Regions from separate parts of the Ferruginibacter lapsinanis genome, predicted to be linked through region 1. Evidence: riboswitches for the same ligand, from Rfam matches in the RefSeq annotation. Region 1 holds a riboswitch; the other holds the start of a gene.
What was found. Region 1 has a riboswitch for cobalamin ahead of LK994_RS11430 (ribonucleoside-diphosphate reductase small subunit). Riboswitches for the same ligand answer to the same signal wherever they lie in the genome.
Positions count from the first base shown of each region.

Region 2: linked by a shared signal. The riboswitch ahead of LK994_RS06035 (TonB-dependent receptor plug domain-containing protein) and the one ahead of LK994_RS11430 (ribonucleoside-diphosphate reductase small subunit) in region 1 are both predicted to bind cobalamin.

Region 1 is NZ_CP086063.1:2,697,810-2,714,269, reverse strand. It holds gene bioA (adenosylmethionine--8-amino-7-oxononanoate transaminase) at 1-486, shown strand, start outside; gene LK994_RS11440 (hypothetical protein) at 574-1,182, shown strand; gene LK994_RS11435 (ribonucleoside-diphosphate reductase subunit alpha) at 1,253-3,601, opposite strand; gene LK994_RS11430 (ribonucleoside-diphosphate reductase small subunit) at 3,648-4,619, opposite strand; cobalamin riboswitch at 4,722-4,931, opposite strand; gene LK994_RS11425 (fibrobacter succinogenes major paralogous domain-containing protein) at 5,082-8,906, shown strand; gene amaB (L-piperidine-6-carboxylate dehydrogenase) at 9,002-10,525, shown strand; gene LK994_RS11415 (VOC family protein) at 10,530-11,012, opposite strand; gene rocD (ornithine--oxo-acid transaminase) at 11,241-12,473, shown strand; gene LK994_RS11405 (VIT1/CCC1 transporter family protein) at 12,573-13,277, shown strand; gene LK994_RS11400 (cation diffusion facilitator family transporter) at 13,346-14,329, opposite strand; gene LK994_RS11395 (valine--tRNA ligase) at 14,435-16,460, shown strand, end outside.
Region 2 is NZ_CP086063.1:1,364,344-1,380,803, reverse strand. It holds gene LK994_RS06055 (sugar-binding protein) at 1-9,459, opposite strand, end outside; tRNA gene LK994_RS06050 (tRNA-Arg) at 9,859-9,930, opposite strand; gene LK994_RS06045 (MarC family protein) at 9,998-10,588, opposite strand; gene LK994_RS06040 (cysteine-rich CWC family protein) at 10,665-10,895, opposite strand; gene LK994_RS06035 (TonB-dependent receptor plug domain-containing protein) at 10,967-12,835, opposite strand; cobalamin riboswitch at 12,943-13,139, opposite strand; gene LK994_RS06030 (PepSY domain-containing protein) at 13,190-14,782, opposite strand; gene LK994_RS06025 (TonB-dependent receptor) at 14,854-16,460, opposite strand, start outside.

The DNA.
Region 1 (16,460 bases):
GGGGGCTTTATGCCTTTGGGTGTTACGGCATGTTCAAATAAAATATATGATGCATTTTATGCCAATGACAAAACAAAAACATTTTATCACGGACATTCTTATACAGGCAATCCTTTATCGTGTGCTGCAGCCAATGCAAGTATTGAATTACTAAAAAGTAAAAAATGTAAGGATCAGATCACAATGATCACTGAGCAACATAAAAAATTTGCTGAATCAATTTCATCTCACGATTTTGTAAAAGAGCTTCGTCAACAGGGCACTATTCTGGCAATTGAGTTGAATACCAAACAGAATACCTCTTATTTTAATTCAATCAGAGATCTGGCTTATAAGTTCTATTTGTCAAATGGGGTACTGTTACGTCCGCTTGGCAATATCGTCTACATCATGCCGCCATACTGCATTACTAAGAAGGAATTGAGTAAGATCTATACCACTATAGAACAATCATTGACCTACCTGAATGATAGAACACTGATTTAACTGATTAGGCCGATTACACAGATAAGTGGTCATAAGTCAAATCAGTACCATCTGTGTTCGATAAAAATTTATCTTTGCCCCATAATTATGGAAAATATTTTTGAAACAGTAGTGAAAGACAATAAACTGCATGCAAAGTGGCTGAATACGCTTTCTATGATGGAGAATGCAGGCGCTAAAAAGATCAAAAAGTGTGAGCACCCTATTTTAGCAACAGAAATGATCTTAAAACATTCTGCTGAAGAAGCCAGGCATGCTTATTACCTGAAAAAGCAAATTCAGAAGATAGATAAGGGTAGCTGTCCTACCTATGAAAAAAAATATTTACTTGCTCCTAAAATGAGCTTCTATTATATTCATGAGCTGGATATTAAAGTGTGCCGTTTTTTGAAAGATACATTTGGCTACATAGGCAATGACCTGAAATATGCTGCTTATCTTCTGGTAACCTATGCCATCGAAGTAAGAGCAGATGAACTCTACCCCAAATACCAGGATGTATTGACTGAAACGAAAAGTTCCGTGAACGTAAAAAGTATCATCGCTGAAGAGATCAATCACTTGGCAGAGATGAAACATCAGTTGAAAGAATTTTCACCTGATTGGGAAAAACTTTGCAGTACTGTTGTTGAAGTGGAAGAAAAATTATTCAATGTTTGGATCAATGCAGTAGAGAAAGAAATTTTAGCTAACTAATAATAATTTATTAAAATTAAAAAGGGCCTTCAAAAAAAGTTGAGGCCCTTTTTGGTTACAGTTTATTTCTTTAAGAACCGCAGCTCATACACTCATCTTTATTATCTAAAGAGCAAGATATTTGTGCAGCTTGCTCATCTTTTGTTTGATTTAAAACAGATGCATCAACTGTGAATTTAATTGCATCAGCTGCTGCTTTGGTACGAAGGTAATACATCCCGGTCTTCAGCCCTTTCTTCCATGTGTAGAAATGCATTGATGAAAGTTTTGCGAAATTTGCATCAGCTACAAACAAATTCAATGATTGTGATTGACAAATGAATGCTCCCCTGTCTGCCGCCATATCAATGATATTACGTTGCTTGATCTCCCAAACTGTTTTATAAATTTCTTTCATATCTGCAGGTATCTCTTCAATATTTTGAACAGAACCATTAGCAGCGATGATACGTTGTTTCATATGATCGTTCCACAAACCTAAGTTCATCAGATCTTTCAGTAAATGTTTGTTTACCACTGCAAACTCACCGCTTAATACACGACGGTTATAGATATTTGAAGTATATGGTTCAAAACATTCGTTATTTCCTAAAATTTGAGACGTAGAGGCAGTAGGCATCGGTGCCAACAATAAAGAGTTGCGTACGCCATGTTCCATAATTGATTTACGTAAACTATCCCAATCATAACGATCGCTTGGTTGTACATTCCACATATCAAATTGTAAAATACCCTGACTTAATGGAGAACCTTTAAATGTTTCGTAAGCACCAAATTCTTTTGCAACATTGTTTGATGCTACTAAAGCGCCATAATAGATCGTTTCAAAAATATTCTTGTTCAGCATCTTTGCCATATCACTTTCAAATGGCAAACCTAATAACATGAATACATCCGCCAAACCTTGTACACCTAAACCAATAGGTCGATGACGGAAGTTACTCAACTTCGTTTCAGGGATTGGATAGTAATTGTTATCAATTACCTTGTTCAGATTTTTAGTGACGATCTGAGTGATCTCTAATAATTTTTCAAAATTGAAAGTCTTGCCTTCAACAAAACGAGGTAAAGAAAGTGACGCCAGATTACAAACCGCTGTTTCATTTTCATCACTGTATTCGATGATCTCTGTACAAAGATTGCTGCAGCGTATCGTACCTAAATTCTTTTGATTACTCTTTTCATTTGCAGCGTCTTTATATAAAATGTACGGTGTCCCCGTTTCTATTTGCGATTCTAAAATTGCATTCCACAAATCACGTGCAGGAACTGTTTTCTTTGCTTTTCCTTCAGCTTCATACTGCTCATACAATGCTTCGAAAACTTTTCCATGATTGGTGTGGAGGTCTTTTGCTTCATTCGGGCAGAACAAGCTCCAGTTGCCATTCTCTTCTACCCTTTTCATAAACAGATCAGGAATCCAAAGCGCTAAGAACAGATCTCTTGCTCTCATTTCTTCTTTCCCATGATTTTTTCTCAGGTCTAGAAATTCAAACACATCTGCATGCCATGGTTCTAAATAAACAGAGAATGCTCCTTTGCGTTTTCCTCCGCCCTGATCTACATAACGTGCTGTATCATTGAATACCCTCAACATTGGAATGATTCCGTTACTTGTACCGTTTGTTCCTTTTATATAACTACCTGTAGCTCTGATATTATGAATGTTTAAACCAATTCCTCCTGCAGATTGAGAGATCATGGCACAGTTTTTTAACGTATCATAGATACCAGCAATACTGTCATCCTTCATACTCAGCAAAAAGCAACTGCTCATTTGCGGTTTTGGTGTACCAGCATTGAATAAAGTTGGAGTTGCATGAATAAACCATTTTTCACTCATCAAATTATAAGTTTCAATCGCAGCATCAATATCTGTTTTATGAATTCCCAATGCAACTCTCATAAACAAATGTTGCGGACGTTCAACTATTTTACCGTTAACTTTTAATAAGTAAGATTTTTCCAATGTTTTAAATCCAAAAAAATCAAAATGATAATCTCTTTCATAAATAATTGATGCATTCAACACATCCTGATGCTCTTGAATGATAGCCCAAACATCATCAGCGATCAATGGAGCCACCTCGCCTGTTTTCTCATCAACATAATTATACAATAATCCAGCTGTTTCTGAAAATGACTTTAATGTATTTTTATGCAAATTAGAAACAGCTATACGTGCTGCCAATACTGCAAAATCAGGATGCTTAGTGGTAAATGATGCTGCGGTTTCCGCAGCCAGATTATCTAATTCTGTAGTGGTAACATTATTGTAAATACCTGCAATTACTTTTTTTGCGATTTCAATAACATCTTCATTCTTTAATTGCAAACCGTAACTCAGCTTCATTACTCTCGAAGTGATTTTATCAAAGTGTACGGCTTCACTTTTGCCATTGCGTTTTATTACTTTCATGTGTTAGAGAATTTAGGTAGTAATTATATTAAGGGTAATTTTTTATTTAAAAATCTTCATCCATTGTAAATGCTTTCGAACTGCTGTCATTCATCACACCTGCTTTTTGATATTCGCCTACCCTTTTTTCAAAGAAGTTGGTTTTGCCCTGCAGAGAGATCAATTCCATAAAATCGAAAGGATTGGTGGCATTGTAAATTTTATCACAACCCAAGGCCACCAATAATCTGTCTGCAACAAACTCAATGTATTGGCACATCAAGGTTGCATTCATGCCAATTAATCCCACAGGTAAAGCATCGCTTACAAATTCTTTTTCTATCGTTACCGCATCTCTGATAATTTGGGTAACTGTTTCTTTTGGTAATTGATTTATTAAGTGATTGGTATAAAGCAAACATGCAAAATCACAATGTAACCCTTCATCACGGCTGATCAATTCATTGGCAAAACTTAAACCAGGCATTAGTCCACGTTTTTTTAGCCAGAAAATAGAACAGAAACTTCCGCTAAAAAAGATACCTTCAACAGCAGCGAAAGCAATTAATCTTTCTGCAAAACTTCCTTTATCGATCCAGCGTAAAGCCCATTCAGCTTTTTTCTTAACACAATCAATGGTATCAATTGCTCTAAGTAATCTGTCTTTTTCAATCGGGTCTTTAATATAAGTATCGATCAATAGTGAATACGCTTCGCTATGAATATTTTCTATCATCACCTGAAAGCCATACATACAGCGGGCTTCAGGATATTGCACCTCCTGTAAAAAATTAACTGCCAGATTTTCATTTACAATACCATCGCTTGCCGCAAAAAATGCCAGCACATGTTTGATGAAATATTTTTCATCCTCCGTTAACTTATTTGCCCAATCCTGCAAGTCGGCTGTAAGATCAATTTCTTCAGCAGTCCAGAAACTTGCTTCCGCCTGTTTATACATTTTCCAGATATCCTGATGGTTGATCGGAAAGAGCACAAAGCGGTCTTTGTTATCCTGTAAAATCGGTTCGTTCTGCATATTTATTTTTTGATTACCGTCGACACAAATAAGGTGCAAAAAAGAAGAGCAAAATCGTCTACTTTATTATACCGCTACTTTTCCGCCGAAAGTATAGTTTTTGTTATGTCATTGTTAAAGGCAGGTCTTCTGGCTCGTCCTGTTTTTGCTGCCTTCCCATCCGCCTGACGGCGGAAAGTGGCTTTGAGGTGCAAAAATCTTTAAGACTTACAGCTACGGGGATAGCTCCTGAATTGAACAGGATTCCCTTTTAATCTTGTTACTACTAATGAATTGGAAATAGAACTAAGAACCTCAACAACAGTGCAATATTACACCTGATGACGGCAACAATTCGATAATGTTTTTCACAAATTGTTTACAAGTTTTAAAAGTGTTAACAGGCAAGGATTTCACACATAATTGATCGATGTAAAAAGAAATAACTTTATTTTTGGCAATCCTTATTACACTTCCATAAACATGAAAGCATTTTTTTTATCATTTGTTTTTTTACTAATTGCAACAGTTGGATTCTCACAAACTTATACATTTACCGGCAATGGTAATTGGTCAGTATCCTCCAATTGGACTAATAACATCATTCCTCCATTAACATTACCATCAGGAGACAGCATCGTAATAGCTCCGGCCATTAATGACAGTTGTGTATTGGATGTAACTCAAACAATTTCAGATGGAGCTTTTTTTATTGTGGCTACCAATGCTAAGTTTATCATACATGGCAACCTTAATATGAATGTACAGCTTCCTACTGTCACTACTACAAGCCTTGCTGAAATAACAGGTTGTTCTGTAATGACTGGCGGCAATGTAACTGCTGATGGCAATGCTCCTGTAACATCAAGAGGTGTTGTGTGGAGCACTTCGCCAAACCCTACAATTAACCTATCCACTAAAACTTATGATGGTACAGGAAAAGGTGTTTTTCAATCTAGTATCAGTAATTTACAGGCGTCTACCCAATACTACGTAAGAGCTTATGCTACCAATGCAGTTGGCACAGCTTACGGCAACGAATCAAGCTTTATTACTTCAAATACTTTTACTATTGTATTTACAGATTCTCCTACGGTTATTACTAATACAACAGCAACTTCGGGTGGCACTTTTATTACTGATCCATGTTCCCCAATATTTTTTAAAGGAGTGCTTTGGAGCACAGATTCAAATACCGTTGTTTTCTCTAATAAAAAAACATCGGACGGACCGTCAGGAAATATATCAGGCCATTATTCAAGTTTTATAACAGGACTGTTACCTGCTACAACTTATTTTGTTGCAGCTTATCTACAAACTAAAACAAATTTGATCTTCGGTAACATTATTCGTTTTAAAACATTACCAGATCCTCCAGTTGTTACTACCACGTCTATTTCTTCACTAACTAACAACTCAGTTGTTTCCGGGGGAAATGTTGTTAGTGGTGCAGGTATTACCGCTAGAGGAGTTGTGTGGAGTACATCTTCTAACCCGACAGTAAATCTTACAACTAAAACGATAGATGGAACCGGTACAGGTTCATTTATCAGCAATATTGCAGGTCTTTCAAACAATACTACTTATTACATAAGAGCCTATGCTACTAACAGTGGTGGAACGAGCTATGGAAATGAAATTAGTTTTACAACACTGAACGGAGCCATTCTGACAACTAATAGTATATCATCCATTACCAGTACTACCGCTATGAGTGGAGGAAGTATTACTGCAGAAGGAGGAACTCCTGTAACAACAAGAGGTGTGGTATGGAGCACAAGTCATAATCCAACAATTGCGTTATCAACCAAAACTGTTGATGGTAGCGGCTCGGGCAGTTTTACAAGTAACCTTTCAGGGTTACTGCCTGGTGTTACTTATTTTGTCAGAGCATATGCTACTAACAGCGTCATTACCTCGTATGGCAATGAAATTGGTTTTACTACTGTTGATCCCACAATAACAGAAGTTGCTATGTGCAACCAGATATGGTCAGGTAAAAATTTAGATGTATCAACTTATAAAAATGGAGATACTATACCACAAGTTACAGATCGTACTCAATGGAATGCTATGAGAACAGGTGCATGGTGTTATTACAACAATGACCCTGCTAACGGTTCCGTATATGGCAAAATGTATAACTGGTATGCTGTGAATGATCCAAGAGGTCTAGCACCTCAAGGTTGGCATATCCCTGACAATGCTGAGTATACTGATCTTGCTAATTGTTTAGGCGGCTCTACTGTAGGTGGTGGCCCGTTGAAAGAAACTGGTTACATACACTGGAACAGTCCTAATAGCGGTGCAACCAATAGTACAAACTTCACTGCTCTTCCGGGTGGCAATACCAATAGTTCTGATGGCAATTTTGGCAATCTACGTGACTGGGCAGATTGGTGGCTGGCTACTGAAACGGATGCTAATAATGCGGTAGTGATCGCTACAAATAGCTATTCAACTTATTTCCAATCAGTACCAACTACAAAATGGAGAGGTTTTTCAATCCGCTGCGCTAAAGATAAAGTACCAACCATTACAACGACATCACCAACATTGGTCACAACCAATTCTGTCAGATCCGGTGGTACTATTTCTCTTAATGGAGGATATGCAGTTACTGCAAAAGGTATTGTTTGGAGCACAAGCCCCAATCCTACTATAGCACTTACTACTAAAACAAATGATGGGTCAGGTAATACAACTTATATAACTGATATCAATGGATTACAACCATACACTACCTATTACATAAGAGCTTATGCTACGAATAGTATTGGTACAGGCTATGGTAATGAGATCAGTTTTACTACTTTAGATATTCCTTCTTTGGCAACCGATTCGATCAATGGAATATCCAGCAATTCAGGAACAGTATGGTGGAGACTTGTTAATGATAAAGGAAGTGCTGTCACTGCAAAAGGAATTGTTTGGAGTACTAATCCTAATCCGACAATTAACCTCCCAACAAAAACCAATGATGGATATGGTGCCCCGGGGTCATACGGCAATATTATGTCAGGCTTATTACCAAACACTACTTATTATGTAAAAGCTTATGCTACAAATGCGATAGGTACTGGTTATGGTAATGAAATCAGCTTTACCACTTTAACTACAACACCAGCAATTACAACAAATACTGCATCATCAACTACCAATAATTCAACTGTTTCAGGTGGTGTGATCTCTTCCGATGGAGGTAGCCCTATAACTGCAAAAGGTGTGGTATGGAGTACAGCACATAACCCTACTGTTGACCTAGCTACAAAAACCAATGATGGATCAGGAACTGCTTCATTCACCAGCAATATTACTGGTTTGTTATCCAACAAGAATTACTATTTCAGAGCATACGCTACCAATGCTAACGGCACCGCATATGGCACAGAAAAAAATGTAGTAACACTGATAGAACCTTCTTTAAAAACAATTCCAACTGTAGCTATAACAGGCAACACTGCTGTATCAGGTGCTAGTGTATCATCTGAAGGCAGTGTAGTCTTAACTTCAAAAGGTATTGTATGGGATATCAATCCTAATCCGACAATTAACCTTCCAACAAAAGTAACATACAGTGCAGGTGGCACTGGCATATATACCGCAAACATGACAAACCTGACCCCTAACACTGTGTATTATGTAAGAGCATATGTAGCTAATAGTTTGGGTGTATTTTATGGCAATGAACGCAGCTTCACTGCAAAAGATATTATCAGCATACCTGAAGTAAAAACTTGTAATCAGGTATGGATGGCCCGTAACCTTGATGTAGTTACCTATAAAAACGGCGACACAATACCACAAGTAAAATCTGCAACAGAATGGGCTAGTCTAACTACTGGTGCATGGTGTTACAATAACAATAATGATACTGTCAATGGGGTCTTATTTGGTAAATTATATAATTGGTATGCTGTTAATGATCCAAGGGGCTTAGCTCCGCAGGGATGGCATATTCCTACCAGTATAGAATGGGATACATTATCCAACTGTGCAGGTACTTACAGTAATTCTGGTGCAGCATTGAAAGATACAGGCACTATATTCTGGCCAAGCCCGAATACAGGCGCCACCAACAACAGCAATTTTACCGCACTTGCAGGGGGGTACAGAACTTCCGGCGGAGCATTTCTTTTACCAGTAACAGGTAATGCAGGTTCTTTTTGGACAAGTACACAATCTACTTCCAATATTAACTGGGCCTTATGGCGTGGCTTAACTGGTACAAGCAGTACCCTCTCAAGTAACAATGTTGGTGACGATAAAAGAATTGGATATTCTGTCCGATGTGTAAAAGATCAGTAATCGTAAGAATGCCTTAAAAAGTTTACATTTACTTACAGTTAGTGATTGATTCATTATAATAAAATTGATCAACACCTGTGACTAAAACAAATGCCATGAAATTTCTTGAATTACTTCAGATAAAAGAAAATAATCCGGGAGTATCTACCGGTTTACAATGGATCAAATCCAAAGGTGATATCTTTGATTCCTTCTCTCCTGTTGATGGGAAATTAATTGCATCGGTTCAAGGTGCAGATAAAAGATCATACGATGAAGTTATAAATACTGCCAAAACAGCTTTTGCTGAATGGCAATTATGGCCTGCCCCAAAACGTGGCGAAATCGTAAGACAGATCGGTGATAAATTAAGAGAAAACAAATCTGCACTTGGGCAACTGGTAAGTTATGAAATGGGCAAGAGCTTACAGGAAGGATTAGGCGAAGTTCAGGAGATGATCGATATCTGTGATTTTGCAGTTGGTCTATCACGCCAGTTACATGGCTTAACAATGCATAGTGAAAGACCCGGGCATAGAATGTATGAACAATACCATCCACTTGGAGTTGTAGGCATTATTTCAGCATTTAATTTCCCTGTGGCGGTATGGGCATGGAATACTGCATTGGCATGGATCTGCGGCAATGTATGTGTATGGAAGCCAAGTGAAAAAACACCATTAACCGCCATTGCATGCACCAATATTGTAACGGAAATTTTTAAAAAGAATAATGTACCAAAAGGCGTTAATAATTTAATTGTTGGTGGCAGAGATGTTGGTGAGTGGATGAGTAATGATACAAACATTGCATTGATCTCTGCAACGGGCAGCACCAGAATGGGCAAAGCCGTAGCCGCAGCCGTAGCCGCAAGGCTTGGAAAGAGCTTATTAGAATTAGGTGGCAACAACGCTATCATCATTACTGAAAATGCTGATCTTGATATGGCATTGATCGGCGCTGCATTTGGCGCTGTTGGTACAGCAGGTCAAAGATGCACTTCTACACGAAGATTGATCATTCAAGAAAAGGTTTATAATAAATTCAGAGACAAATTAGTGAATGCATACAGGCAATTAAAAATTGGCAACCCTCTAAATGAAAAAAATCATGTCGGCCCATTGATCGATAAAGATGCAGTAAAAATGTATTTAGATGCTATAGAGAAATGTAAAGCAGAGGGCGGCAAATTTATTGTTGAAGGTGGCGTATTAAAAGGCAAAGGTTATGAAAGCGGTTGTTATGTAAAACCTTGTATTGCCGAAGTGAAGAATCATTTTAAAATTGTACAGCATGAAACCTTCGCTCCTATTTTATATTTGATCAAATATAAAACCTTAGATGAAGCCATTGCTTTGCAGAATGATGTACCACAAGGTTTATCATCTGCTATCATGACAAATAATTTAAGAGAAGCTGAAAGATTTTTATCTCATGCCGGTAGTGATTGTGGTATTGCGAATGTAAATATCGGAACCTCCGGGGCTGAGATCGGTGGCGCATTTGGCGGCGAAAAAGAAACAGGCGGCGGCAGAGAAAGCGGCAGTGATGCATGGAAAGTTTATATGCGTAGACAAACAAATACCATCAACTACACTGATAAATTACCATTAGCACAAGGAATAAGATTTGATCTGTAAAACCTTACAGTTCAGTTAACAATTCATCAATATCTAATCTGGCTGTGATCATATCTAAATTGCCATTTGCATCAACAGGCCAATCAGCCTGTGGCTTGTCCCAATACAACTCCACCCCATTGCCATCGGGGTCATTTAAATAAATAGCCTCTGATACGCCATGGTCTGCAGCTCCGGTCAACGGATATTTTATTTCCAATAAACGCTGAACTATGGCAGCAAGATCTTTTCTTGTTGGATATAAGATCGCAGTATGATATAAGCCTACTGCATTCACCGGTGCAGGCCCTGCTCCTTTACTATGCCAGGTATTCAACCCTATATGATGATGGTAGCCCCCGGCACTGATAAACACTGCACTATCACCATAATGCTGCATTACCTGAAAGCCCAGAATATCTCGGTAAAATTTCAACGAACGCTCAATATCTGCTACTTTTAAATGAACATGTCCGATACGGGTTTGTGCAGGAATTGTATATGTCATATATTTTTTTTAATTTGCACTCAAATTTACAACTATCTCTTCTAACAGATACATATCGTATTTTCTCAGCAGTAATCTTGATCTGCTGAATCACTAAGTGAATTTCTTAGGCACTCCTCTGTTTCAGAGGAGCAGCTATCCTTGTCTATATCATCAAACATCAGGTAAATTGGCACAACCCAGTTTTTAAACCTATTCAACATTTTAAACATCTGAAACTTTAAATAAATGCATTCAACAATAAACATATCGGCTAATTCGCAACAATACATCGACCTTGAAGAAAATTACGGAGCACACAACTATCATCCTCTGCCAGTAGTACTGGAAAAAGGCGAAGGTGTTTTTGTGTATGATGTAGATGGAAAACGTTATTTCGATTTTTTAAGCGGATATTCTGCTGTTAACCAGGGACATTGCCATCCAAAAATCATTGCATCATTAATTGAGCAGGCAAAAAAGCTAACACTAACGAGCAGGGCTTTTCACAGCAATCTTTTAGGACATTACGAAAAATATATCACTGAATATTTTGGCTATGACAAAGTATTACCAATGAATACCGGTGTAGAGGCTGTTGAAACAGCTTTAAAATTAGGCAGAAAATGGGGCTACGAAGTAAAAGGTATTGAACCCAATAAAGCAGTGATCATAGTTTGCGAAGGAAATTTTCATGGTCGTACAACAGGTGTGATATCATTCAGTTCTGATCCTTCTGCAAAAAATAATTTTGGCCCGTACACAACAGGGTATGTTACTATACCACATAACGACCTGTTGGCATTAGAAAAGGCTTTGCAGGATAATAATGTAGCTGCCTTTATGTTTGAACCTATACAAGGAGAGGCTGGTGTGGTTGTACCAGATGAAGGTTACTTTGCCGGAGTAAGAAACCTGTGCACCGAATACAATGTATTAATGATCGCCGATGAGATCCAAACAGGGTTGGCCCGTACCGGAAAAATGCTGGCATGCGATCATGAAAATGTACGTCCGGATGTTTTGATCTTAGGAAAGGCTTTAAGTGGCGGTGTTTTACCTGTAAGTGCTGTATTGGCTGATAATGAAATTATGCTGACCATTAAACCTGGAGAACATGGCAGCACGTATGGAGGTAACCCATTAGCCTGTGCTGTGGCTATCACTGCATTGCAGGTATTAAAGGACGAAAACATGATGGCCAATGCAGAAGCAATGGGAGAATTATTACGAAGTGAATTAAAAAAGCTCAACTCTCCTTTTATTGATATTGTAAGAGGGAAAGGCTTGTTAAATGCTATCGTAATAAAACATAGTAATCCTGATGCAGCGTGGGAACTTTGCCTGGCATTAAAAGAAAATGGTCTATTGGCAAAACCTACACATGGAGATAAGATCCGTTTTGCTCCACCATTGATCATTACAAAAGAACAGATAATGGAATGTGTGGCTATTATTAATAAAAGTTTACAAACACTTTGATATAGTGTAGAAGGTTTAAGAGTTTAGATAGTAAGCTATTAGTATATTACATCAAATCTGAACTCCCAAACTTCCTGAACACTCTAAACTAAAAACCAAATGGATACACATCTTCATCACGAGCATACAGAAAGTCATTTAAAAAGTTCAGAAGCTTTAAGAGATATAGTGATCGGCATGAGTGACGGGTTGACCGTTCCGTTTGCATTAGCTGCAGGATTAAGTGGTGCTGTAGACAAAAGCAGCATCATTGTTATTGCCGGTATTGCTGAAATTGCTGCCGGTAGTATCGCAATGGGTTTAGGAGGGTATCTTTCAGGAAAAACTGAGCAAGACCATTATAGAAGTGAAGTGAAAAGAGAATATGATGAGGTAGAAAATTTGCGCCATAAAGAAATTGAAGAAACAAAAGAGTTTTTTGCTAATATTGGTTTAAGCCCTGCTTTGCAGGAACAGGCTACGGAAGAAATAGCACAAGATAAGGATCGTTGGGTCGACTTTATGATGAAATATGAATTAGGATTGGAAAAACCGGATCCTAAAAGAGCCACCAAAAGTGCACTTAATATCGGACTTTCCTACATTGCCGGAGGCATCATTCCGTTGAGTCCGTATTTTTTTATTGCCGATTCTACACAGGCATTAGAAATATCTGTAGTGGCTACATTAGTATGTCTATTTATTTTCGGATATTTTAAAAGTAAGATCACGGGAGTAAATCCTTGGTACGGTGCATTAAGGGTTACACTTATCGGCGCAATGGCTGCTGCTGCTGCATTTGGTGTAGCCAAACTATTCGAATAACAAAGAAATCAAATAAGGAATAAGAAAAAGCCATTTAATTCAAAAACTAATACGCTCTTATTTCTACTTTATAAATGATGTTTCGTATCTGCCGAAATATTTCTCATCGTCCATTCGATCTTTTTCTCAAATGGATGTTTACGCACAGGACAATCTTGCTTGGTACAAATGTTACAACTAAAATCCAAACAACCATCCGAGTGTACAAATAATTCCATCGATTCGCCAAACTCATTTTTTACCAAATAAGATAATGCATCGATTTCTACATGCGCCTCGTGCACATTCAAATACCATGGCACAGTAAGATGACAATCCAAATGCAAGGTGCCTCCATTTTTTATGATCCGCAGATTATGAAAATCGATCCAGTTCTCTCTCCTGTTAGCATTTAACATTACTACCATTTTTTCCATCAGTGCTTCATCTGCCTCATCCATAATACCGGCTATAGAACTTCTTACAATTCTGTACCCGGTGAACATAATAATGAAAGCAAATAAAATGGCGACAGCACTATCTATCCAGCTATATTTTAAAATATATAGTAATATTAAGCCAATGATAATCCCAATAGTAGAATACGTATCTGTCTGAAGATGTTTACCGCTGGCGATCAATGCCAATGAGTTATTTTTCTTACCTGTATTCACACAATAAACACCAGCCACATAATTGATAACAGCTGTAATCGCTACCAGTATAATCCCGTAATCTAATTTTTGGATCTTATGTGGATGAATAAAATTATTAATGGCTTCATAGATGATGATCAAACCGGCTACACTGATCAAAGTACCCTCTACAGCAGCTGAAATAAACTCTGCCTTACCATGGCCATATGGATGATCCAGATCCTTCGGCTTTGCACTTACATATAAACTGTATACTCCAATCAATCCGGCTATCACATTTACAGTACTTTCCAACGCATCGGTTAGTATTGCCACAGACCCGGTCAAATACCAGGCAACCAGCTTCATAATGAAAAGGACAATAGCAACTGTAGTCACTATTTTTTGAAGACGCAGGTTTTGTAAGACTTTTTGCAAATGATAAAATTGAGGCAGCAAATATAAGATTACATAGTAAAGATAAAATTTTTGAATTTGTCATAAAAGATAGGGGTATCAAAAAATGTAACGCAATTCGTACATTTGCACTCATTAATAGCGATAGAAGGCCGCAGTAACGGCATCAAAAAGGATAAAATGGAACTGACCAAAAATTACATACCCAACGAAGTAGAAGTTAAATGGTATCAGCATTGGCTGGATAAGAATTATTTTAGCAGCATCCCCGATGGCAGAGAACCTTATACCATTGTAATGCCACCTCCTAATGTGACCGGTGTATTGCACATGGGACATTGCCTTAATAATACTATCCAGGATATTCTGATCCGTCGTGCCAGGATGGAAGGCAAAAATGCCTGCTGGGTTCCGGGTACAGATCATGCCTCTATCGCAACAGAAGCAAAAGTGGTGCAAATGCTCAGAGAAAGAGGCATCACTAAATCTTCTTTAACCAGGGATGAATTTTTAGGCTATGCCTGGGAATGGAAAGAAAAATACGGAGGCATCATCTTACAACAATTAAAAAAATTAGGGTGTAGCCTGGATTGGAACAGAACATCCTTTACAATGGATAAAGACTATTACGAAAGCGTAATAAAAGTTTTTATTGCATTACATAAAAAAGGCGTGATCTATCGTGGCAAACGAATGATCAACTGGGATGTAAAAGCAAAAACTGCGTTGAGTGATGAAGAAGTGATCCACAAAGAAATACAAAGCAAATTATACTATATCAATTATTTGATTGATGATGACAGAGAGCATGAAGACAGCATGACAATTGCCGACTATATCACCATTGCTACTGTAAGACCCGAAACTATTTTAGGAGATACCGCTATTTGTGTAAATCCTAACGATAAAAGGTATACGCATTTGCATGGCAAATTTGCTTTTGTGCCTTTGATCAACAGACGCATCCCTATCATTGCTGATGAATATGTTGCTACAGATTTTGGTACAGGTGCACTAAAAGTAACGCCGGCGCATGACATCAATGATTATCAGTTAGGATTAAAATACAACCTGGAGATCATTGACACTATGAATGATGACGGTACCTTAAGTGAAGCCGCTCAATTGTTTGTAGGTGAAGACAGAATGGATGTTCGTAAAAAGATCATTCCTTTATTACAGGAAGCAGGACATATAGCTAAGATAGAAGATTATACCAACCAGGTTGGTTTTAGCGAAAGAACCGATGCTGTTGTTGAACCAAGATTGAGTTTGCAATGGTGGGTGAGCATGAAAGAATTAAGTACCCCTGCATTAAAAACTGTAATGGAGGAAGAAATAAAATTCTATCCGCCTAAGTTTAAAAATTTATATCGCCATTGGATGGAGAACATCAAAGACTGGTGTATCAGTCGCCAGCTTTGGTGGGGACATAGAATACCAGCCTGGTACGATGCGGAAGGGAATTATGTGGTGGCTGAAACAAAGGAAGCTGCGATTGAACAATTCAATATCCAACATCCAACTTCTAACAGTAAAGACATCAAACAAGATGAAGATTGTCTTGACACCTGGTTCTCTTCATGGTTGTGGCCTTTCGAAGTGTTTAAAGGATTTAGTAATCCCGGAAACAACGAAATAAAATACTACTACCCTACCAATACATTGGTTACAGCTCCTGAGATCATTTTTTTCTGGGTAGCACGTATGATCATGGCAGGATTTGAATACATGGAAGAAAAGCCTTTCAGCGAAGTGTATTTTACTGGTATTGTTAGAGATAAGCAGGGAAGAAAAATGAGCAAGAGTTTAGGTAACTCACCTGATCTTTTAGGTTTGATCGACCAATATGGTGCTGATGCTGTAAGATTTGGTATCATGATCTCTTCTCCTGCTGGCAATGACCTATTATTTGATGAAAGTGCCTTAGAACAAGGACGAAATTTCAATAATAAATTGTGGAATGCCTTGAAGCTGTTGAAAATGTGGGAAGGGCGGCAATCGGCAACGAGCAATGAACAATCGACAAAAGACAACTTCGCTATCAATTGGTTTGAGAACAGATTGAAGCAGGTGGCTATTGAGGTAGACGACCTGATGAAACAGTTCAGATTAAGCGAAGCATTGAAAACGATCTACTCATTGATATGGG
Region 2 (16,460 bases), 1.3 Mb from region 1:
CAGTGTATCAAACGTATGTACACCCGATGCGGTGTACGTCACACCATGCCAGCTGTAGGATGAGCAGGATGTTACATTAAGTGTTTTTGTAGTTGGCTGAGTGATCGTCAGATTTAAGGTCGTTAAACTATCACAACCAACACTGTTTAATGTATCAAAAGTATGAACACCCGAAGCGGTGTAAGTAACACCATGCCACGTGAAAGAACTGCAGGACGTTTGGTTGATCGTTTTTGTAGTTGGTTGAGTGATCGTCAGATTCAAGGTCGTTAAGCTATCGCAACCTACACTGTTCAGTGTATCAAAAGTATGAACACCGGAAGCGGTGTACGTTGTTCCATGCCAGCTGTAGGATGAGCAGGATGTTACATTAAGTGTTTTTGTAGTCGGTTGGGTGATAGTAAGATTTAAGGTCGTTAAACTATCGCAACCTACACTGTTCAGTGTATCAAAAGTATGAACACCCGAAGCGGTGTACGTTGTTCCATGCCACGTGAAAGAACTGCAGGATGTTTGGTTGATCGTTTTTGTAGTCGGTTGGGTGATAGTAAGATTCAAAGTTGTTAAGCTATCGCAACCAACACTGTTTAATGTATCAAAAGTATGAACACCCGAAGCGGTGTACGTTGTCCCATGCCACGTGAAAGAACTGCAAGACGTTTGGTTGATCGTTTTTGTAGTCGGCTGAGTGATCGTAAGATTTAAGGTCGTTAAGCTATCGCAACCTACACTGTTCAGTGTATCAAAAGTATGAACACCCGAAGCGGTGTACGTTGTTCCATGCCAGCTGTATGATGAGCAGGATGTTACATTAAGTGTTTTTGTAGTCGGTTGGGTGATAGTAAGATTTAAGGTCGTTAAACTATCACAACCTACACTGTTTAATGTATCAAATGTATGAACACCGGAAGCGGTGTACGTTGTCCCATGCCACGTGAAAGAACTGCAAGACGTTTGGTTGATCGTTTTTGTAGTCGGTTGGGTGATCGTCAGATTCAAGGTCGTTAAGCTATCACAACCAACACTGTTTAATGTATCAAAAGTATGAACACCCGATGCAGTATAAGTAACACCATGCCACGTGAAAGAACTGCAGGATGTTTGGTTGATCGTTTTTGTAGTCGGCTGAGTGATCGTCAGATTTAAAGTCGTTAGACTATCGCAACCAACACTGTTCAGTGTATCAAATGTATGAACACCCGATGCGGTGTACGTTGTTCCATGCCAGCTGTATGATGAGCAGGATGTTACATTAAGTGTTTTTGTAGTCGGTTGGGTGATCGTCAGATTTAAAGTCGTTAAACTATCACAACCAACACTGTTCAGTGTATCAAAAGTATGAACACCCGAAGCGGTGTACGTTGTTCCATGCCAGCTGTATGATGAGCAGGATGTTACATTAAGTGTTTTTGTGGTTGGCTGAGTGATAGTAAGATTCAAGGTCGTTAAGCTATCACAACCTACACTGTTCAGTGTATCAAACGTATGTACACCCGATGCGGTGTACGTTGTTCCATGCCACGTGAAAGAACTGCAGGATGTTTGGTTGATCGTTTTTGTAGTCGGTTGGGTGATAGTAAGATTCAAAGTTGTTAAGCTATCACAACCAACACTGTTCAGTGTATCAAAAGTATGAACACCCGAAGCGGTGTACGTTGTCCCATGCCACGTGAAAGAACTGCAAGACGTTTGGTTGATCGTTTTTGTAGTCGGCTGAGTGATCGTAAGATTTAAGGTCGTTAAGCTATCGCAACCTACACTGTTCAGTGTATCAAAAGTATGAACACCCGAAGCGGTGTACGTTGTTCCATGCCAGCTGTATGATGAGCAGGATGTTACATTAAGTGTTTTTGTAGTCGGTTGGGTGATAGTAAGATTTAAGGTCGTTAAACTATCGCAACCTACACTGTTCAGTGTATCAAATGTATGAACACCGGAAGCGGTGTACGTTGTCCCATGCCACGTGAAAGAACTGCAAGACGTTTGGTTGATCGTTTTTGTAGTCGGTTGGGTGATCGTCAGATTCAAGGTCGTTAAGCTATCACAACCAACACTGTTTAATGTATCAAAAGTATGAACACCCGATGCAGTATAAGTAACACCATGCCACGTGAAAGAACTGCAGGATGTTTGGTTGATCGTTTTTGTAGTCGGCTGAGTGATCGTCAGATTTAAAGTCGTTAGACTATCGCAACCAACACTGTTCAGTGTATCAAATGTATGAACACCCGATGCGGTGTACGTTGTTCCATGCCAGCTGTATGATGAGCAGGATGTTACATTAAGTGTTTTTGTAGTCGGTTGGGTGATCGTCAGATTTAAAGTCGTTAAACTATCACAACCTACACTGTTTAATGTATCAAATGTATGAACACCGGAAGCGGTGTACGTTGTCCCATGCCACGTGAAAGAACTGCAAGACGTTTGGTTGATCGTTTTTGTAGTCGGTTGGGTGATCGTCAGATTCAAGGTCGTTAAGCTATCACAACCAACACTGTTTAATGTATCAAACGTATGTACACCCGATGCAGTATAAGTAACACCATGCCACGTGAAAGAACTGCAGGATGTTTGGTTGATCGTTTTTGTAGTCGGCTGAGTGATCGTCAGATTTAAAGTCGTTAGACTATCGCAACCAACACTGTTCAGTGTATCAAATGTATGAACACCCGATGCGGTGTACGTTGTTCCATGCCAGCTGTATGATGAGCAGGATGTTACATTAAGTGTTTTTGTAGTCGGTTGGGTGATAGTAAGATTTAAAGTTGTTAAGCTATCACAACCAACACTGTTCAGTGTATCAAAAGTATGAACACCCGAAGCGGTGTACGTTGTTCCATGCCAGCTGTATGATGAGCAGGATGTTACATTAAGTGTTTTTGTAGTCGGTTGGGTGATAGTAAGATTTAAGGTCGTTAAACTATCACAACCAACACTGTTCAGTGTATCAAAAGTATGAACACCTGAAGCGGTGTACGTTGTTCCATGCCAGCTGTATGATGAGCAGGATGTTACATTAAGTGTTTTTGTAGTCGGTTGGGTGATAGTAAGATTTAAAGTTGTTAAGCTATCACAACCAACACTGTTCAGTGTATCAAAAGTATGAACACCCGAAGCGGTGTACGTTGTTCCATGCCAGCTGTATGATGAGCAGGATGTTACATTAAGTGTTTTTGTAGTCGGTTGGGTGATAGTAAGATTTAAAGTTGTTAAGCTATCACAACCAACACTGTTCAGTGTATCAAAAGTATGAACACCTGAAGCGGTGTACGTTGTTCCATGCCAGCTGTAGGATGAGCAGGATGTTACATTAAGTGTTTTTGTCGTCGGCTGAGTGATAGTAAGATTCAAAGTCGTTAAACTATCACAACCAACACTGTTCAGTGTATCAAAAGTATGAACACCTGAAGCGGTGTACGTTGTTCCATGCCACGTGAAAGAACTGCAGGATGTTTGGTTGATCGTTTTTGTAGTCGGTTGGGTGATAGTAAGATTCAAAGTTGTTAAGCTATCACAACCAACACTGTTCAGTGTATCAAAAGTATGAACACCTGATGCAGTGTAAGTAACACCATGCCACGTGAAAGAACTGCAGGATGTCTGGTCGATCGTTTTTGTAGTTGGTTGAGTGATCGTAAGATTCAAGGTCGTTAAACTATCACAACCAACACTGTTTAATGTATCAAAAGTATGAACACCCGAAGCGGTGTACGTTGTTCCATGCCAGCTGTATGATGAGCAGGATGTTACATTTGTAGTGCTTGAAGATGTTGGTTTAACCATAACGTCAAGTGTTGCCGAGATTGCACATTGCCCTGCAGTTGGGGTAAAGGTATAAGTGGTAGTTCCTGGTGTAGATGTACTTACAGCTGCATTCCAGGTACCGGTTATTGCCGGCGAGTTGGTAGAACTTGTTGGCAATGTTGGAGCAGTTGTATTCTGGCAAACAGGGGCAACTGTATTAAATGTAGGGGTTACGGGAAGAGGAGCTACTAATTTTATTGAATCAGTTTGAATAGTGTAAGGAATTACACAACCATAATTAAAATAAGACGCTTTACCATTGGTGGTAAAATTCACATAAGCCCCATCATTAATAGTTGATGCGCCTCCATGCGCTCCATTTGTATTTATCAGAGAGTCAGTACGATATATAGCCGTGTCGGTACATCCTCCTCCAAAATTCATCACCAACTGCCTCGGGCCTGCCGATCCGGTATTATTTGCAAAATGCCCTGATGCATTACCCGAGCACTGAAACAATACATACAGCGTATCCTTCAAATTAGCAAAACTGTTAAAAGAAGTAGTCGTCACATTACTCGTGATCAATACAACATCAGCTCCTGCAGGTAGTGTTGCCGGTGCCGCAATTATTTTCCCCCCTCCTGTAATCGTTGCATTTACATTAGTAATAAAAGTGGGGTCAGTACAGAATCCTCTCCATGTATCGGTCGGTGTAGGCCATTCTGCAGTTAATGTTGAATAGGCCAATGGTGCTTGTCCAACCTGAAAGAAAACCATTTCCTGTTCATATTCTACAGGCGAACAGGCATCTACGAGAATGCTCTTTATCTGAAAACAACCAGTAGGAATGACTGGCGCAGATGAAGAAGAACAACCATTAGAATCAGTTACTACTACCCTATAGGTGTTTTCACATAAACCGGTTATTACCCGGGTGGTAGCACCATTACTCCAGGAATATGTATAAGGAGCAGTACCATCTAAAACATCTGCATATGCTGTACCATCACACACCCCTTGACATGAAGGAGCTGTTCCGTGCACAGAAACTACCGGAGTTGGATTGACTGTTAAATTTAGTGTAGCTGCTGAATCGCAACCTGCACTGTTTGTCAAATGAAATGTTTGTGACCCTGCCGCAGTAAATGTCAGTCCATGCCAAGTATAAGGTAACGCAGAAGGACATACGCTGATATTTGTGATGCTTGAAGTTGCCGCTTTAACAGTAAACAACATGGTCACAATAGAATCACAACCAGTTTTAAAACTTGTAAGGGTATCGTAATACGTTCCATTTGTAGTGATCGAATAATTGCCCCATGCATAAGGTAAATCAACAGGACAAACAGCAATACTTGTAGTAGTACGAGCAATCGTATCGACAGCAACCCTTACAGTATCAGTAATGATACAAGGAGTTGAAATGGAGATATCATCAATCGCAAAGTCATTTCCTATTCCATTAGTATTATTATCATAAAAAGCAATATTCGCTGAAGTTCCGGTTGCAACCCATGTATACGTTACATTTTGCCATCCGCCACAAGCTGTAGAAGCCGGAGCCGTATAAACACCCAGACTTGTATTGTTTATTTTAGTCAGCACCTGGGCTGGATTTGACGATGCAACAGTTTGTATCCAATAACTAAATGTATATGTGGATCCTGTATTTACAGGAACAGTTTGTTCCCAGAATTTATATGTAGCGCCATTCCCGGCATCCGATCCATCCACTACCATCATATTACCCGTACCGGTAGTATGATCTCCGCAAGTTGTAAAAAACTGATCATGCCCATTCGGATTTGTTCTGACAGAATAAGTTTGTCTTGCCGTAGTTTGCGAAGTATAATACCCATATTCAGAAGTAAATCCAACATTTCCTGCTTCAAAATCAGGGTTAACGATCAGATTTGTTATGTTTTGTGAGGTAACTGTATACGTGGTAGTTGATGCCGGTGATGCTTTAGGATTTGCAATGCTAGCATTACTAAGCCCTGTAGATGGCGTCCATACATAACCGTTAGCTCCTCCGCTTGCAGTAAGTTGAACAGAATCTCCTTTACAAATATGTGCATCATCAGATACAACAAGAGGGCTAACAAAAGTTTGCAGCGTAATTGTCTGGCTTGGCACTGAACTTAAAACAGCATCGGTAACCGTAATAACATAATCCCCTTGTGCAAGCCCGGTAAAATAGCCTGTTGTATTGGATGTATAAGGCCCTCCGGGGCCGGCTAGCGAATAAGTATATGGAGAGGTTCCTCCAGTACCTGTAGCTCTTATCGATCCATTAGAAAAACCAGAACAGGATGGATTGGTATTATCATAAATGATAGAAAGAGGAGCCGGTGTACATATCGTTAAAGGCAATTGTCCAAACAAACTTGGATTATTGAAAGCCTGTGTGTTATTCGTACTCCACGACACCTGTGTTTCTCTTGCGCCACCATTGTCATCATCATCCACCTGCACATCAATCCCGATTGTTCTGCCATTTGTAGCAGAACCACCAATAGCTGTCCATGGAATAGCTATTTCTACTATATAACCCACACCTGCCGTTGCCACTACCCCTGCACTTATCGCCCCTATTTTAGCAGCGCCATTTGTTCCTGCATTTTTAACCCCATTCGCCCCCACTCCTATCTGAAAATCATTGGCATCGTATGATGTGCCTTTTTCATTTAATCCATCAATAAATATTTCTACACCATCGTCATCCCACCAGTTTCCTCCATCATTGTAGATATTAGGATCTTTCACATTAACCAGGATATACAAATTCGTTGCATCGTATAAAGTTTTCCATGATGTACCAACAAAATCTGCAGAAATAGTTCCTATTGTTGTTTTTTGAATAGGCAGATAAGTAGCTTTTGTCCAGGCTGCATCAATACTGCCATTGATAACAATTGGAGTAGTTGTATTCGGTATCACTGAACCATCGCACAGTACTCCGCAATTATTTACTGTTAATACCAATGCAACTGTAGAATCGCATCCAAGAGAACTGGTAATTGTTGTACTATACGATCCTGCACTATTATATGAATGTCCATTCCAGATATAAGGCAAAGCAGTGTTACAAACAGTTGTATAAGTTGTATCAATAACAGGGGCAACAAAAATTGTATGATTGAGTGTACTGTCAGAAACATACGCCCAGTTATCAATCAAACGTTGATTCCCCCATGAACCGGCATCCTGGGAAGGGTTGGTTCTATTTGTGTTACTACATGTAGCACTTGGCGGAGAGCAGGAGCCACATTGAGTCCAGCCATGCACATATACTCCGGCAGTATTCACACCACTTGTACCGTCAACAACCGGTGTAGCAGAACAATTATTTGCGGTAGGTAAATTTGTGTCATTCCAATACAAAGTATTACTTGGCGCCCCCGGCCCATTTAATCGGGTCACACTCAGTCCACCAAAAATTTCAATATCACCCATTACAAAATGCGTTTCTCCAATATTTGCAATCTTCACTTTAACATTCATTGCCTGGGATACCGGAATGGTATTACCGAGCCCGTCTAAACCATTAAATGGAACAGTATTTACTCCATTGATAAAAGCTACGGTATCAACGACATCTATAGCATCAGTATAAATGCCATTATTATTTACATCAATGTATATATACCCATTTTGTGAAAAATTGGTAACATTAAAGACTATATTGCCAGCGGAAGAGCAGGTACTGGTTCTTGTAAAGGTAGGCGTAGAAAGGGTTGGCACCGGTGGTGGAGATATCAGCGATTCTGTTACCTGTCCACTCCCTGCAGCTATATTAAAACGAACAGATGATGCAGGCAGATCTGCAGCAAACGCAGAAAAAAATATTTTATCTTTCCCGGGACAATTTGCAAATTCCGGACTGAGTGGTGAAATGGGGCCGCTGTAAGAAATACTTTGATACGCAGAAGTGCATGAACCTGCTGATGTTCGAACCCCCAATGAATCCGATACAATTACATAGTTTAAGCCATTCATTCCGGAATAAGTGGCAGCATATTGATATCCACTTGGCGTTAGAAAATATAAAGTAAAATCAGGTTCAACACCGGTGCTTGTATCATGCCCATGAACACTCTCAGTCCAAACTCTGCCCGGCAAAGCGGTTCCTCCTGCATTATATACATTCAAACTCGGACAAACAACATCATTACCATTAGTACCTGCAGGTATTGCCTGCACTGTCCATATACCTTCGGTTGCTGCTGTTACTGTAATCTGTGCCGTCGAACATGCGTTACCGATAGTTGTACCAACTGTACAGGTGCTGTATAAACCTGTTGGCGTATACACATTTATTGTCCAGATGCCTGCAGAATTATCTTCAGTTCTTATAATATTCCAATCTATTTTTTCTCCTGCTTTTGCATATGCATATAAATAGAAAGTCCCTTCCCTTGCTCCGGATCCGTTTAGCGGACCACTACCTCCACAATTTCTTACAGCAGCGGCCGGGGTAGTGAAAGTTAAATCTGTTCCATAACTTACTCCTATTGCATTTACCGCAAATGATCTTATATGATAAGTTGTGTTGGGTAATAAGCCTGACAGTGAAGTAGTATATGACCCTGTGCCAGCAACACCATTAATTATCTTCCCTCCACCGGTAGTGCTATTTGTATCGGTAATTGCATTTATACTATAAATAAGCCCTTTTTCAATAACAGCAGATCCTCCATCACTTGTAACATTTCCACCGGTGCTTGCTGTAGAACTCGTAATACTGGTTGCTGCTGTAGTTGTTACGGTTGGCGGGTTTAGTATAGCAATTGTTTTTGTGCCTTGTGCAGCTACTGAACCGCAAGTAGTAGGGGTACCCGAAAAAGTCAGATTGGCTGGCGTTAACGCAGCTGCTGTAATTGAATGCCCTGCGGTTGCTCCAGCTGCGATATTTGCGATTACCCAAAAATAACCGGAACTTCCTGAAGTAATTGCCTGACTGAATGAACCGAAATTTATGGGACTTGTTGCAAGACCCGTGGTAACAGTGCTTAAAAGATTGGTAGTGCTGAAAGTATTGGTAGTTGTGTAATAAAGTTTATAGTTCGTTATATCGGCTGCTACCAAACCACTGTTAGTGAAAGGGAAAGTGAAGCCTGTTACTGTAAGATTAGCAGAAGCAAGTATCGAAAAATTTGTCAGGATATTATTGCTTGTTCCATTACCTATATTGCCTGCTGCGACAGTTGTATTAGCTATCATTGTTGCATTTGCACAAGATGCGATGGATGAAGTTCCGCAGATAACAACATTCTTGATATGTAGCGTTCTACCATTGCCACCGGTTATGTATAACCTGATTGGTTCGGTAACACCATTAGCAACATTTATTGACAGCGGTATATTTACATTTGTAGCAGAGCCATTGGTTGTTCCGGAGATAGTACCTGATGCACCTATTGAAGTTGTCCCATCATATACATTTGCAACTAAATTGCCACTGCTATTATTTACATAAGCCGTAAATGCTATACTGGTAATAGTGAGATTATTTCCTGCACTAGGTGTCACGGGAAATTCTAAATAAATGCCATTTGCGGTATTTACTGTTGCTGGCCAGGTACCACTTGGCGGTGTAAAAACCTGGTAATTAGTAGCATAAGTAGGGGCATTCATTCCAGAGCCAATCAATTCTGTATTCCCTGTTGTAGAAACCCCACTATTAGCAGTTTGAGCAGTTGATGACGCCAAAGACCATGTCTCACAAAATTGTGCAAAGAGATTAGTTGAGAGAAAAATTGAGCAAAAAACTATAACGCATTTCTTCCTTACATAGCAAAACTTATGTAAAGGGGATAACAATCTCCATACTAATTTGGTTAGAAGTAAAGTCATTGAAAATAGTCGAGTATTGAATGCGGTCTTGCTGCAGTTTTGGTTTTACATAAATGAATCGTTCAAGGGGTATAGATAAGGGCAAACAGTAACTAAAGATAAGGAAAATAAGATATAGTTTAAAATAATAGTTTATAGGGAAAAATACTATCCCCCGGGGAGGGTAAAAGTGGCAACCAGAAAGAAACGCAGTTGTTTTAAAAGCCTACAAAACAACTGTATATTACAAGAAACAACAATTTATTTTAATGAAAGTGGCCTCGCCTAGAATCGAACTAGGATCTGGAGCTTCGGAAACTCTTATACTATCCATTGTACTACGAGGCCATGTATATTTACGAATCTTGATCTACGAATTAAGGATATAGAAGCCCCATTAAGTCATAAATATCAATTACTTCCCAAACTTCACAATATTACTACCAAAAATTTTCACAGCGATGGCTAATAGTATCACACCAAAAAATTTTCTTATTACAGACATACCATTCGGTCCCAGAAACTTTTCAATCCACCTTAAAGATTTCAACACCAAATAGATAACTATACAATTAATTAAGATGCCAATCAATATGTTTACATCTTCGTAGTTAGCTTTTAAACTCATTACTGTGGTCAATGTTCCGCTTCCCGCAATTAAAGGAAATGCAATGGGTACCACACTGCCGGTTTTAGCATTGCTATCAGGTTTAAAGAACTCGATACCCAATACCATCTCCAACCCCAAAATAAAGATCACAATACTACCGGCCACAGCAAACGATTTCACATCTACTCCCAATATTTTTAAAAACTCCTGCCCTACAAATAAGAACAAGATCATTAAACTACCGGAAACAACCGTAGCCTGTGCAGATTTGATAACACCTCCCATCTTTTCACGTAAAGAAACAAGTATAGGCACAGAACCAACCACATCAATTACAGCAAAAAGTGTAAATGACACAGTAAGAATCTCTTTTAAAGCTATCTCCTTTAAACTCACAATGAAAAAATTTTATGCAAAGATATATATTTGTTTCAACGAGTACTGCAAAGGGCTACAGCAGATAGGACAAATCTCAGCGATGCAATCTTACCTGAGCAATTTGTAATTTTTTAGACTGGTGGTAACTGTCTTTAAGTTTATTTAAACAGTTGGCGCAGAGACAATCCGTATATAAAGATTCAATATAACCTCTCTCCGCTTCGGATAAAGAAATAGTGGAGCACTGGCATAAGTTGATCGTACCAACTTTACATTCAAAGCCGGCACTACACTTAGGACAAACTTTATTTTCGTGTACACACATAAGTAATAATTAAACCAAAGACAGACCGAAGTATTACTCCAGTCTGTCATAATGATCAAATATAAACTTTATTAAAATCTGAAGCTGATACCTCCGGTTATATTAAACCCTTGAGAAGCATAGCCATATACTTCGTAGTAATCTTTATTCAACAAATTCTTTGCATCAACAAATAGTTTCAATTTTTTGGGTAAGATATCAAATGAAGCATATGCATTCCATAAAAAATAACTTTTAAGTTCTACTACAGAACTGGTGTAAGTCATCATATCAAAATAGTTATCAGTTCTTTTACCATAATTATACATATTAGTGCTTACAAATAATCTTGGTGTAATTTGATAGGTGATCGTTGCGCCAATTGAATGCTTTGGTCTTTTAACAAGATTGAAATAAGTAGTGTCCTTGCCGCCTTTTGTAGTTGTTACCTCACCGTCAACAAAAGCATAGAATAGTTTTGCCTGTATTTTTTTGTCCACTTTAATGGTGGCTTCTATTTCAACGCCGTGATCATCTTGCTTGTTAAGATTTACATAATTGTAAAATGCATCCGTAGTAATTACATTTTTTATTTTTCTTGAGAAATAAGTTCCTCTTACATCAAAATCTTTAAACGATGCCTGAACACCTCCCTCGTAGGTTTGTGATGTCTCTGGTTTCAGATCAGGATTACTACCGTACTGTCCATATAATTCTCCTAAAGATGGAGCCCTGAATGCAGATGCCACATTTGCAAATATTTTAATATTGTCATTGATCAGATAAGATGGATTAATGCTATAAGAAAAATTATCTCCATATTTTGAATGTTTATTATAACGTCCGCCAAGTTCTACATTAAATCCACTAATATTTTTTATATACAAAGAAACATAAGGGCTTGCGATATTTATTTTTGGTCGTTTCGGCGTAGCCTTATCATCTAATGATTGCAATATTCTGTAATCGAATCCGGCAAGGGCTCCCAAATGATCTGACAATTCATATGTTGCATACACTTCTGCAGTATGAGTTCTTCCATCATAAGGACTATTGCCATTCGTGCTTTGGTATAATCTGGATGTTTCATCATGTGCATACTGTGCTGTTATTGTTCCTTTTTTGAAATTTCCCTGAAAAATACTACCAACAGAAAGTACCGAAGATATGTAGGTATTTGCTCCATCTGTAAACGCATCCTCATCATAACCGCCATTAAAATACTGATAACGGAAGTAAGGTTTGAAATGAAAATTCTTAGTTATACCTGCGTCAAAATTCAAGTATACGCCATTTTGATTGAAGCCATCTTTATCAAAATTTTTATCGCCTGCTGTATCTTTTGCTTCTGAGATACCCTCCGTTTGTCTGTGTATAAAACCAATATCATAAGATGAATTTTCTATCGTTCCGCTTACACCAACATTTGTACTAAAAGTATTGAAACTTCCTGCTGCAACAGTTCCATACACTCTAGCTACTTTATCAGCTCCTTTTTTAGTAATGATATTGATCACACCGGCAACAGCATTACTACCATATAAAGTAGATTGTGCTCCTTTTACAATTTCTATTCTTTCAATTTGTTCAATCGGAATAAGCCTTGGGTCAAATGCACCCGTCACACCCGATGCATCTGCTAAAGGAATTCCATTGATCAAAATAACGGTGTTGTTATTTTGTGCTCCTCTTAAATACAACGACTTGTCCTTTCCAGAATTACTGGTGGCTCCATTTACTACAATACCTGCCTGCTCAGTAAGTAATTGAGCAAGGTCTTTTCCCATACTTCTATCTAATACATTCCTGCCAATGACAGTAATGACCTTACCGGTTTGAGATTGTTTGATGGTTGATTTTGTAGCGGTGATCACTACTTCATTTAAACTTCTAGTACTGTCTTGTGCGTACAACTGACTACTGATCAATACAGCAGCCACAATAAAAAAATTCTTTTTCATTTTTGAAAAATGTTTTTTGGTGACTGCTTCCGAGAAATAAAAAAAGAAAGAAATATAAATGCTTTGCAGCTTTTACACTCCATGCCTTTCACCCGAAAGCTTTGAATGATTGTTACGTGACAGTGGCAGGTCTTCTGGCTCACAACACATTTTCAACACCTTCCCGTTATTACAACAGTGGTTATGAAGATTGAAATGTTACCCTATTCGGGTTGTTGTTTACAGCTACGGGGATAGCGTCGGATTTGCACCGACTTCCCTTTTAACCCCGATGATATCGGGGACCAAAATCATTGCAAATGTAATGTGATTGAAATTGATTTTTTTAAATAATTATTAAGATTACATCAACATTTATTGTTGTTGCCTGGTTTTTCGGGCCCTCATTTTAAAGTATAGTGTTAACCCTATCACTACTACAGCAATTTGCGCCAAAGCCCAAAACATAGTACTGATATCTCTACCGCTTTTCCCCGCCCAATCCATAAAATGATGTTTGTGGAGCATAGCAAAACTGTATCCTTCAATCAAATCTTTGTCATTTACATGCGCTGCTAGTTTACCTGTACTTGTTTCCACATAAAAACGCTCTTTACTGTTGCTGTTATAATGCACCCTCCATACAGGCAACCGTTTATTAACGAAACCGTATTCATCCTCAAACTTTGTGATAACAGTTGTTTTCACAATTTCATCCGGCCGATGTTTACTGAATAATGTTGCTAAATAATTAGCATATTTCATTTCTCCATCTTTCAATACAGTATGATCATCTGTACTTATATAGATGGCAGATGGTGCAGGAGCGACTTTACGTTTCATCATGTCCATAGCCCCGGGTATATTATTTTTTTTATTCGTCTCTTCTGATTGACTAAATACTTGCCAATAATTTTTGCCATTAATTTTTACAATAGAAATAGTAGTAATCTTTTTTTGAGCCCCTGCCGCAGCAAATATTTTTTTAATATCCAACAAAGCGTCAACAGGCGTAAATACATTTTGAGTAAAGAATTGAGCTCTTGTATCCGGTGAAAACTTCGTGAACAAATGAAATGCGCCGCTACCTGTAAACATCAATGTAAACAAAGAAATGACAATTGAAGTCCAACGGTGATTTCTCCTGGCAGCTACAACAGTATTGCCATTCGGCGTTTTTGTTTTGGTAATGCAAAAAATATAAATGCCCATTAATGTAGCAAGAAAAGCCATCGACATCAATACAATTTCAATCATTAATTTTCCTTTGCCTAAAAAATCTAACCATCCTAATGTATGGAACCAGGAAAAGAAAGTATCAAAAACTGCCCGTCTGTTATCCATCGCAAAAGCAAAACGATCCTGTTGTGTCTCTACATATATCCTGATCCCATCTTTTCTCTCAAAACTCACTTTATATGCAGGCAAAAAACGATTGATGTATTTGTACTCTTCATTAAATTTTTCAACCAATTCTACCTCGGTGATCTTTGCTCCACTTGTATCATTCAACACTGCCGTTGCAGCATTTACACAACAATCATGCAGGCCCGATATTACAGGTACTGAAATATTTCTGTTAGTTTTTTTTACTCCTTCCAAAAATTGTTTTGCCAAAAAACGAGCATACAACTCATCGCCGTTTTTCAACAACTTCCCATTTTGTGTACTGATATATTGCAACACATTTTGCCCGGGTAACTGTATTTGATAAAACCAATTATCAGCCAGTTGAACAATTCGAAAATTACTAAACTTGTCGATATTGTTTTTTAACAACGCATCCTGAAGCAATACAATTATCTTGGTAGTGTCGATTGTTTGAGGTGATAACTCCTGAGTTCCAACCTTAGGCCTGATAGTGGTCATTACAGGATGCATAAAACCACTTGCCGCCCAAAGTATAACCGGTATGGCAATGATCAGGCTAATTGTTCTATGCCATTTGTAAATATTTTTTCGAATCATTTTTATGTTATATGCCGATGAATAAATGATAAGAGCGGGTAACATAGTTGTCTACACTCATCTTGTCAGTTTTATTTCTTTGCAACAAAATTGTATTGAATACCCATTACAAAAGTTCTTGGAGCCGCAGGCGTAAAAGAAGTTCTGTCGGTTGCATTATTACCTCTCGTTGCACTGGTAGCATACAATGCATCGGCAATATTCAGGACGTTTGTATACAATTCAATTCCTTTCCACTTATACCCTATCCTGAAATTAAAAACATCATATCCTTTGTGCCAAATTGTATTGATCTGATTTTCATACCACCCATCCAGGTGTTGCCACTCAATCGCACTGCGAAAGTTTGGCAACCATGCAGGATAGTAGGACAGTTCTGTATTGAAAGTAGTTTTAGGAGAAGTGGGCATTATATAGCCATCTAATTTTTTTACAGGATCGGATACTTTAGTGCTTACCAAAAAGTTTTCGAATCGATGCAAAGCAGTAGTACCGCTAAAACGAAAACAATATTCTTTTGCAGGTTTTATAGTGATCCCATACTCAACTCCACGATGTAAGGTTTTGCCTGCACTTTGGTAGTCAAATGAATTATCTGGCTGACGAATATTTAACAATTCATTTTTGCCATCCATTTGATAAAATGCAATGTCTGCGTATATCTTATTTTTCCATAAAGATGCCCATCCGCCTATTTCGTAATTATTAAATTGCCCCGATGTTAAATTGTAATAAAACTCGGCTGGGGTTGAATTCGGTTTTTTACGAAACACTGATGTCAGCGCTGGTGGGGCAAAGCCCTGAGAGAAATTAGCATACACCCCTTTTCCATTTCCCAGGTCATAGGTAAGTCCTGCTTTTGGAGTAAGCTGTTCATATTTTTTATTTCCTGAAGTTTTATCCAGGTAATTATCATATGAAAAAGACATCACATCATAGCGCAACCCAAATGATAAACGCAAATATTTTAATGCCGTAGCATCATATTGGACATATGCGGCACCGTTACGGATATTTGCATCATAATCTGCCAATTGAATGTCTGGCCTTTCCTGTTTGATCGTATATTTATCTACTGACTTTCCATCAGGCCTTATCATTGCATTCAGATCAACCTGGTAACTCCAATATTGATTGGGAGAAAAATCAAACATCCCGCCAACCAACAAATTTGATTTAAGAAAACTAAAATGTTGTGAGTGTTGTGCTATCACTCCATAACTTTTAAAATCATTTGAATTGATCTCTCCTTTTGCTGTAGTTTGTCCCGACGTCCATTTAATTCCATAAGCCGGATTTTGCCCGTGTTTATTTATCCTGTTAAAAACAGTTATAAAACTTTTTGAATGATCATTCCATTCATGCTCTAAAGTGATCCTGCTTCTGCTCGCCATAGATTTTCTGTAGGTAAAATCTGTAGTACTAACATACAATCTATTGTAAAAAGCAATACTATCAACAGTTCCAGATGTATTAGAAAAATAATTGGCATACATAAATGTACCAATCAATCTTGTTTTCGGAGAAAAGTGATACTCCATTCTTGTATTCCAACTGCTTTTATTATAATCAGAACTTGCCATCCAGCTATTGGTTTGATCACTAATTAAACCGCCTGCATATATTCCGAATTTCCCAAATTTTTTTCCGGCTGATAATTGCAATCGTCTGTACCCAA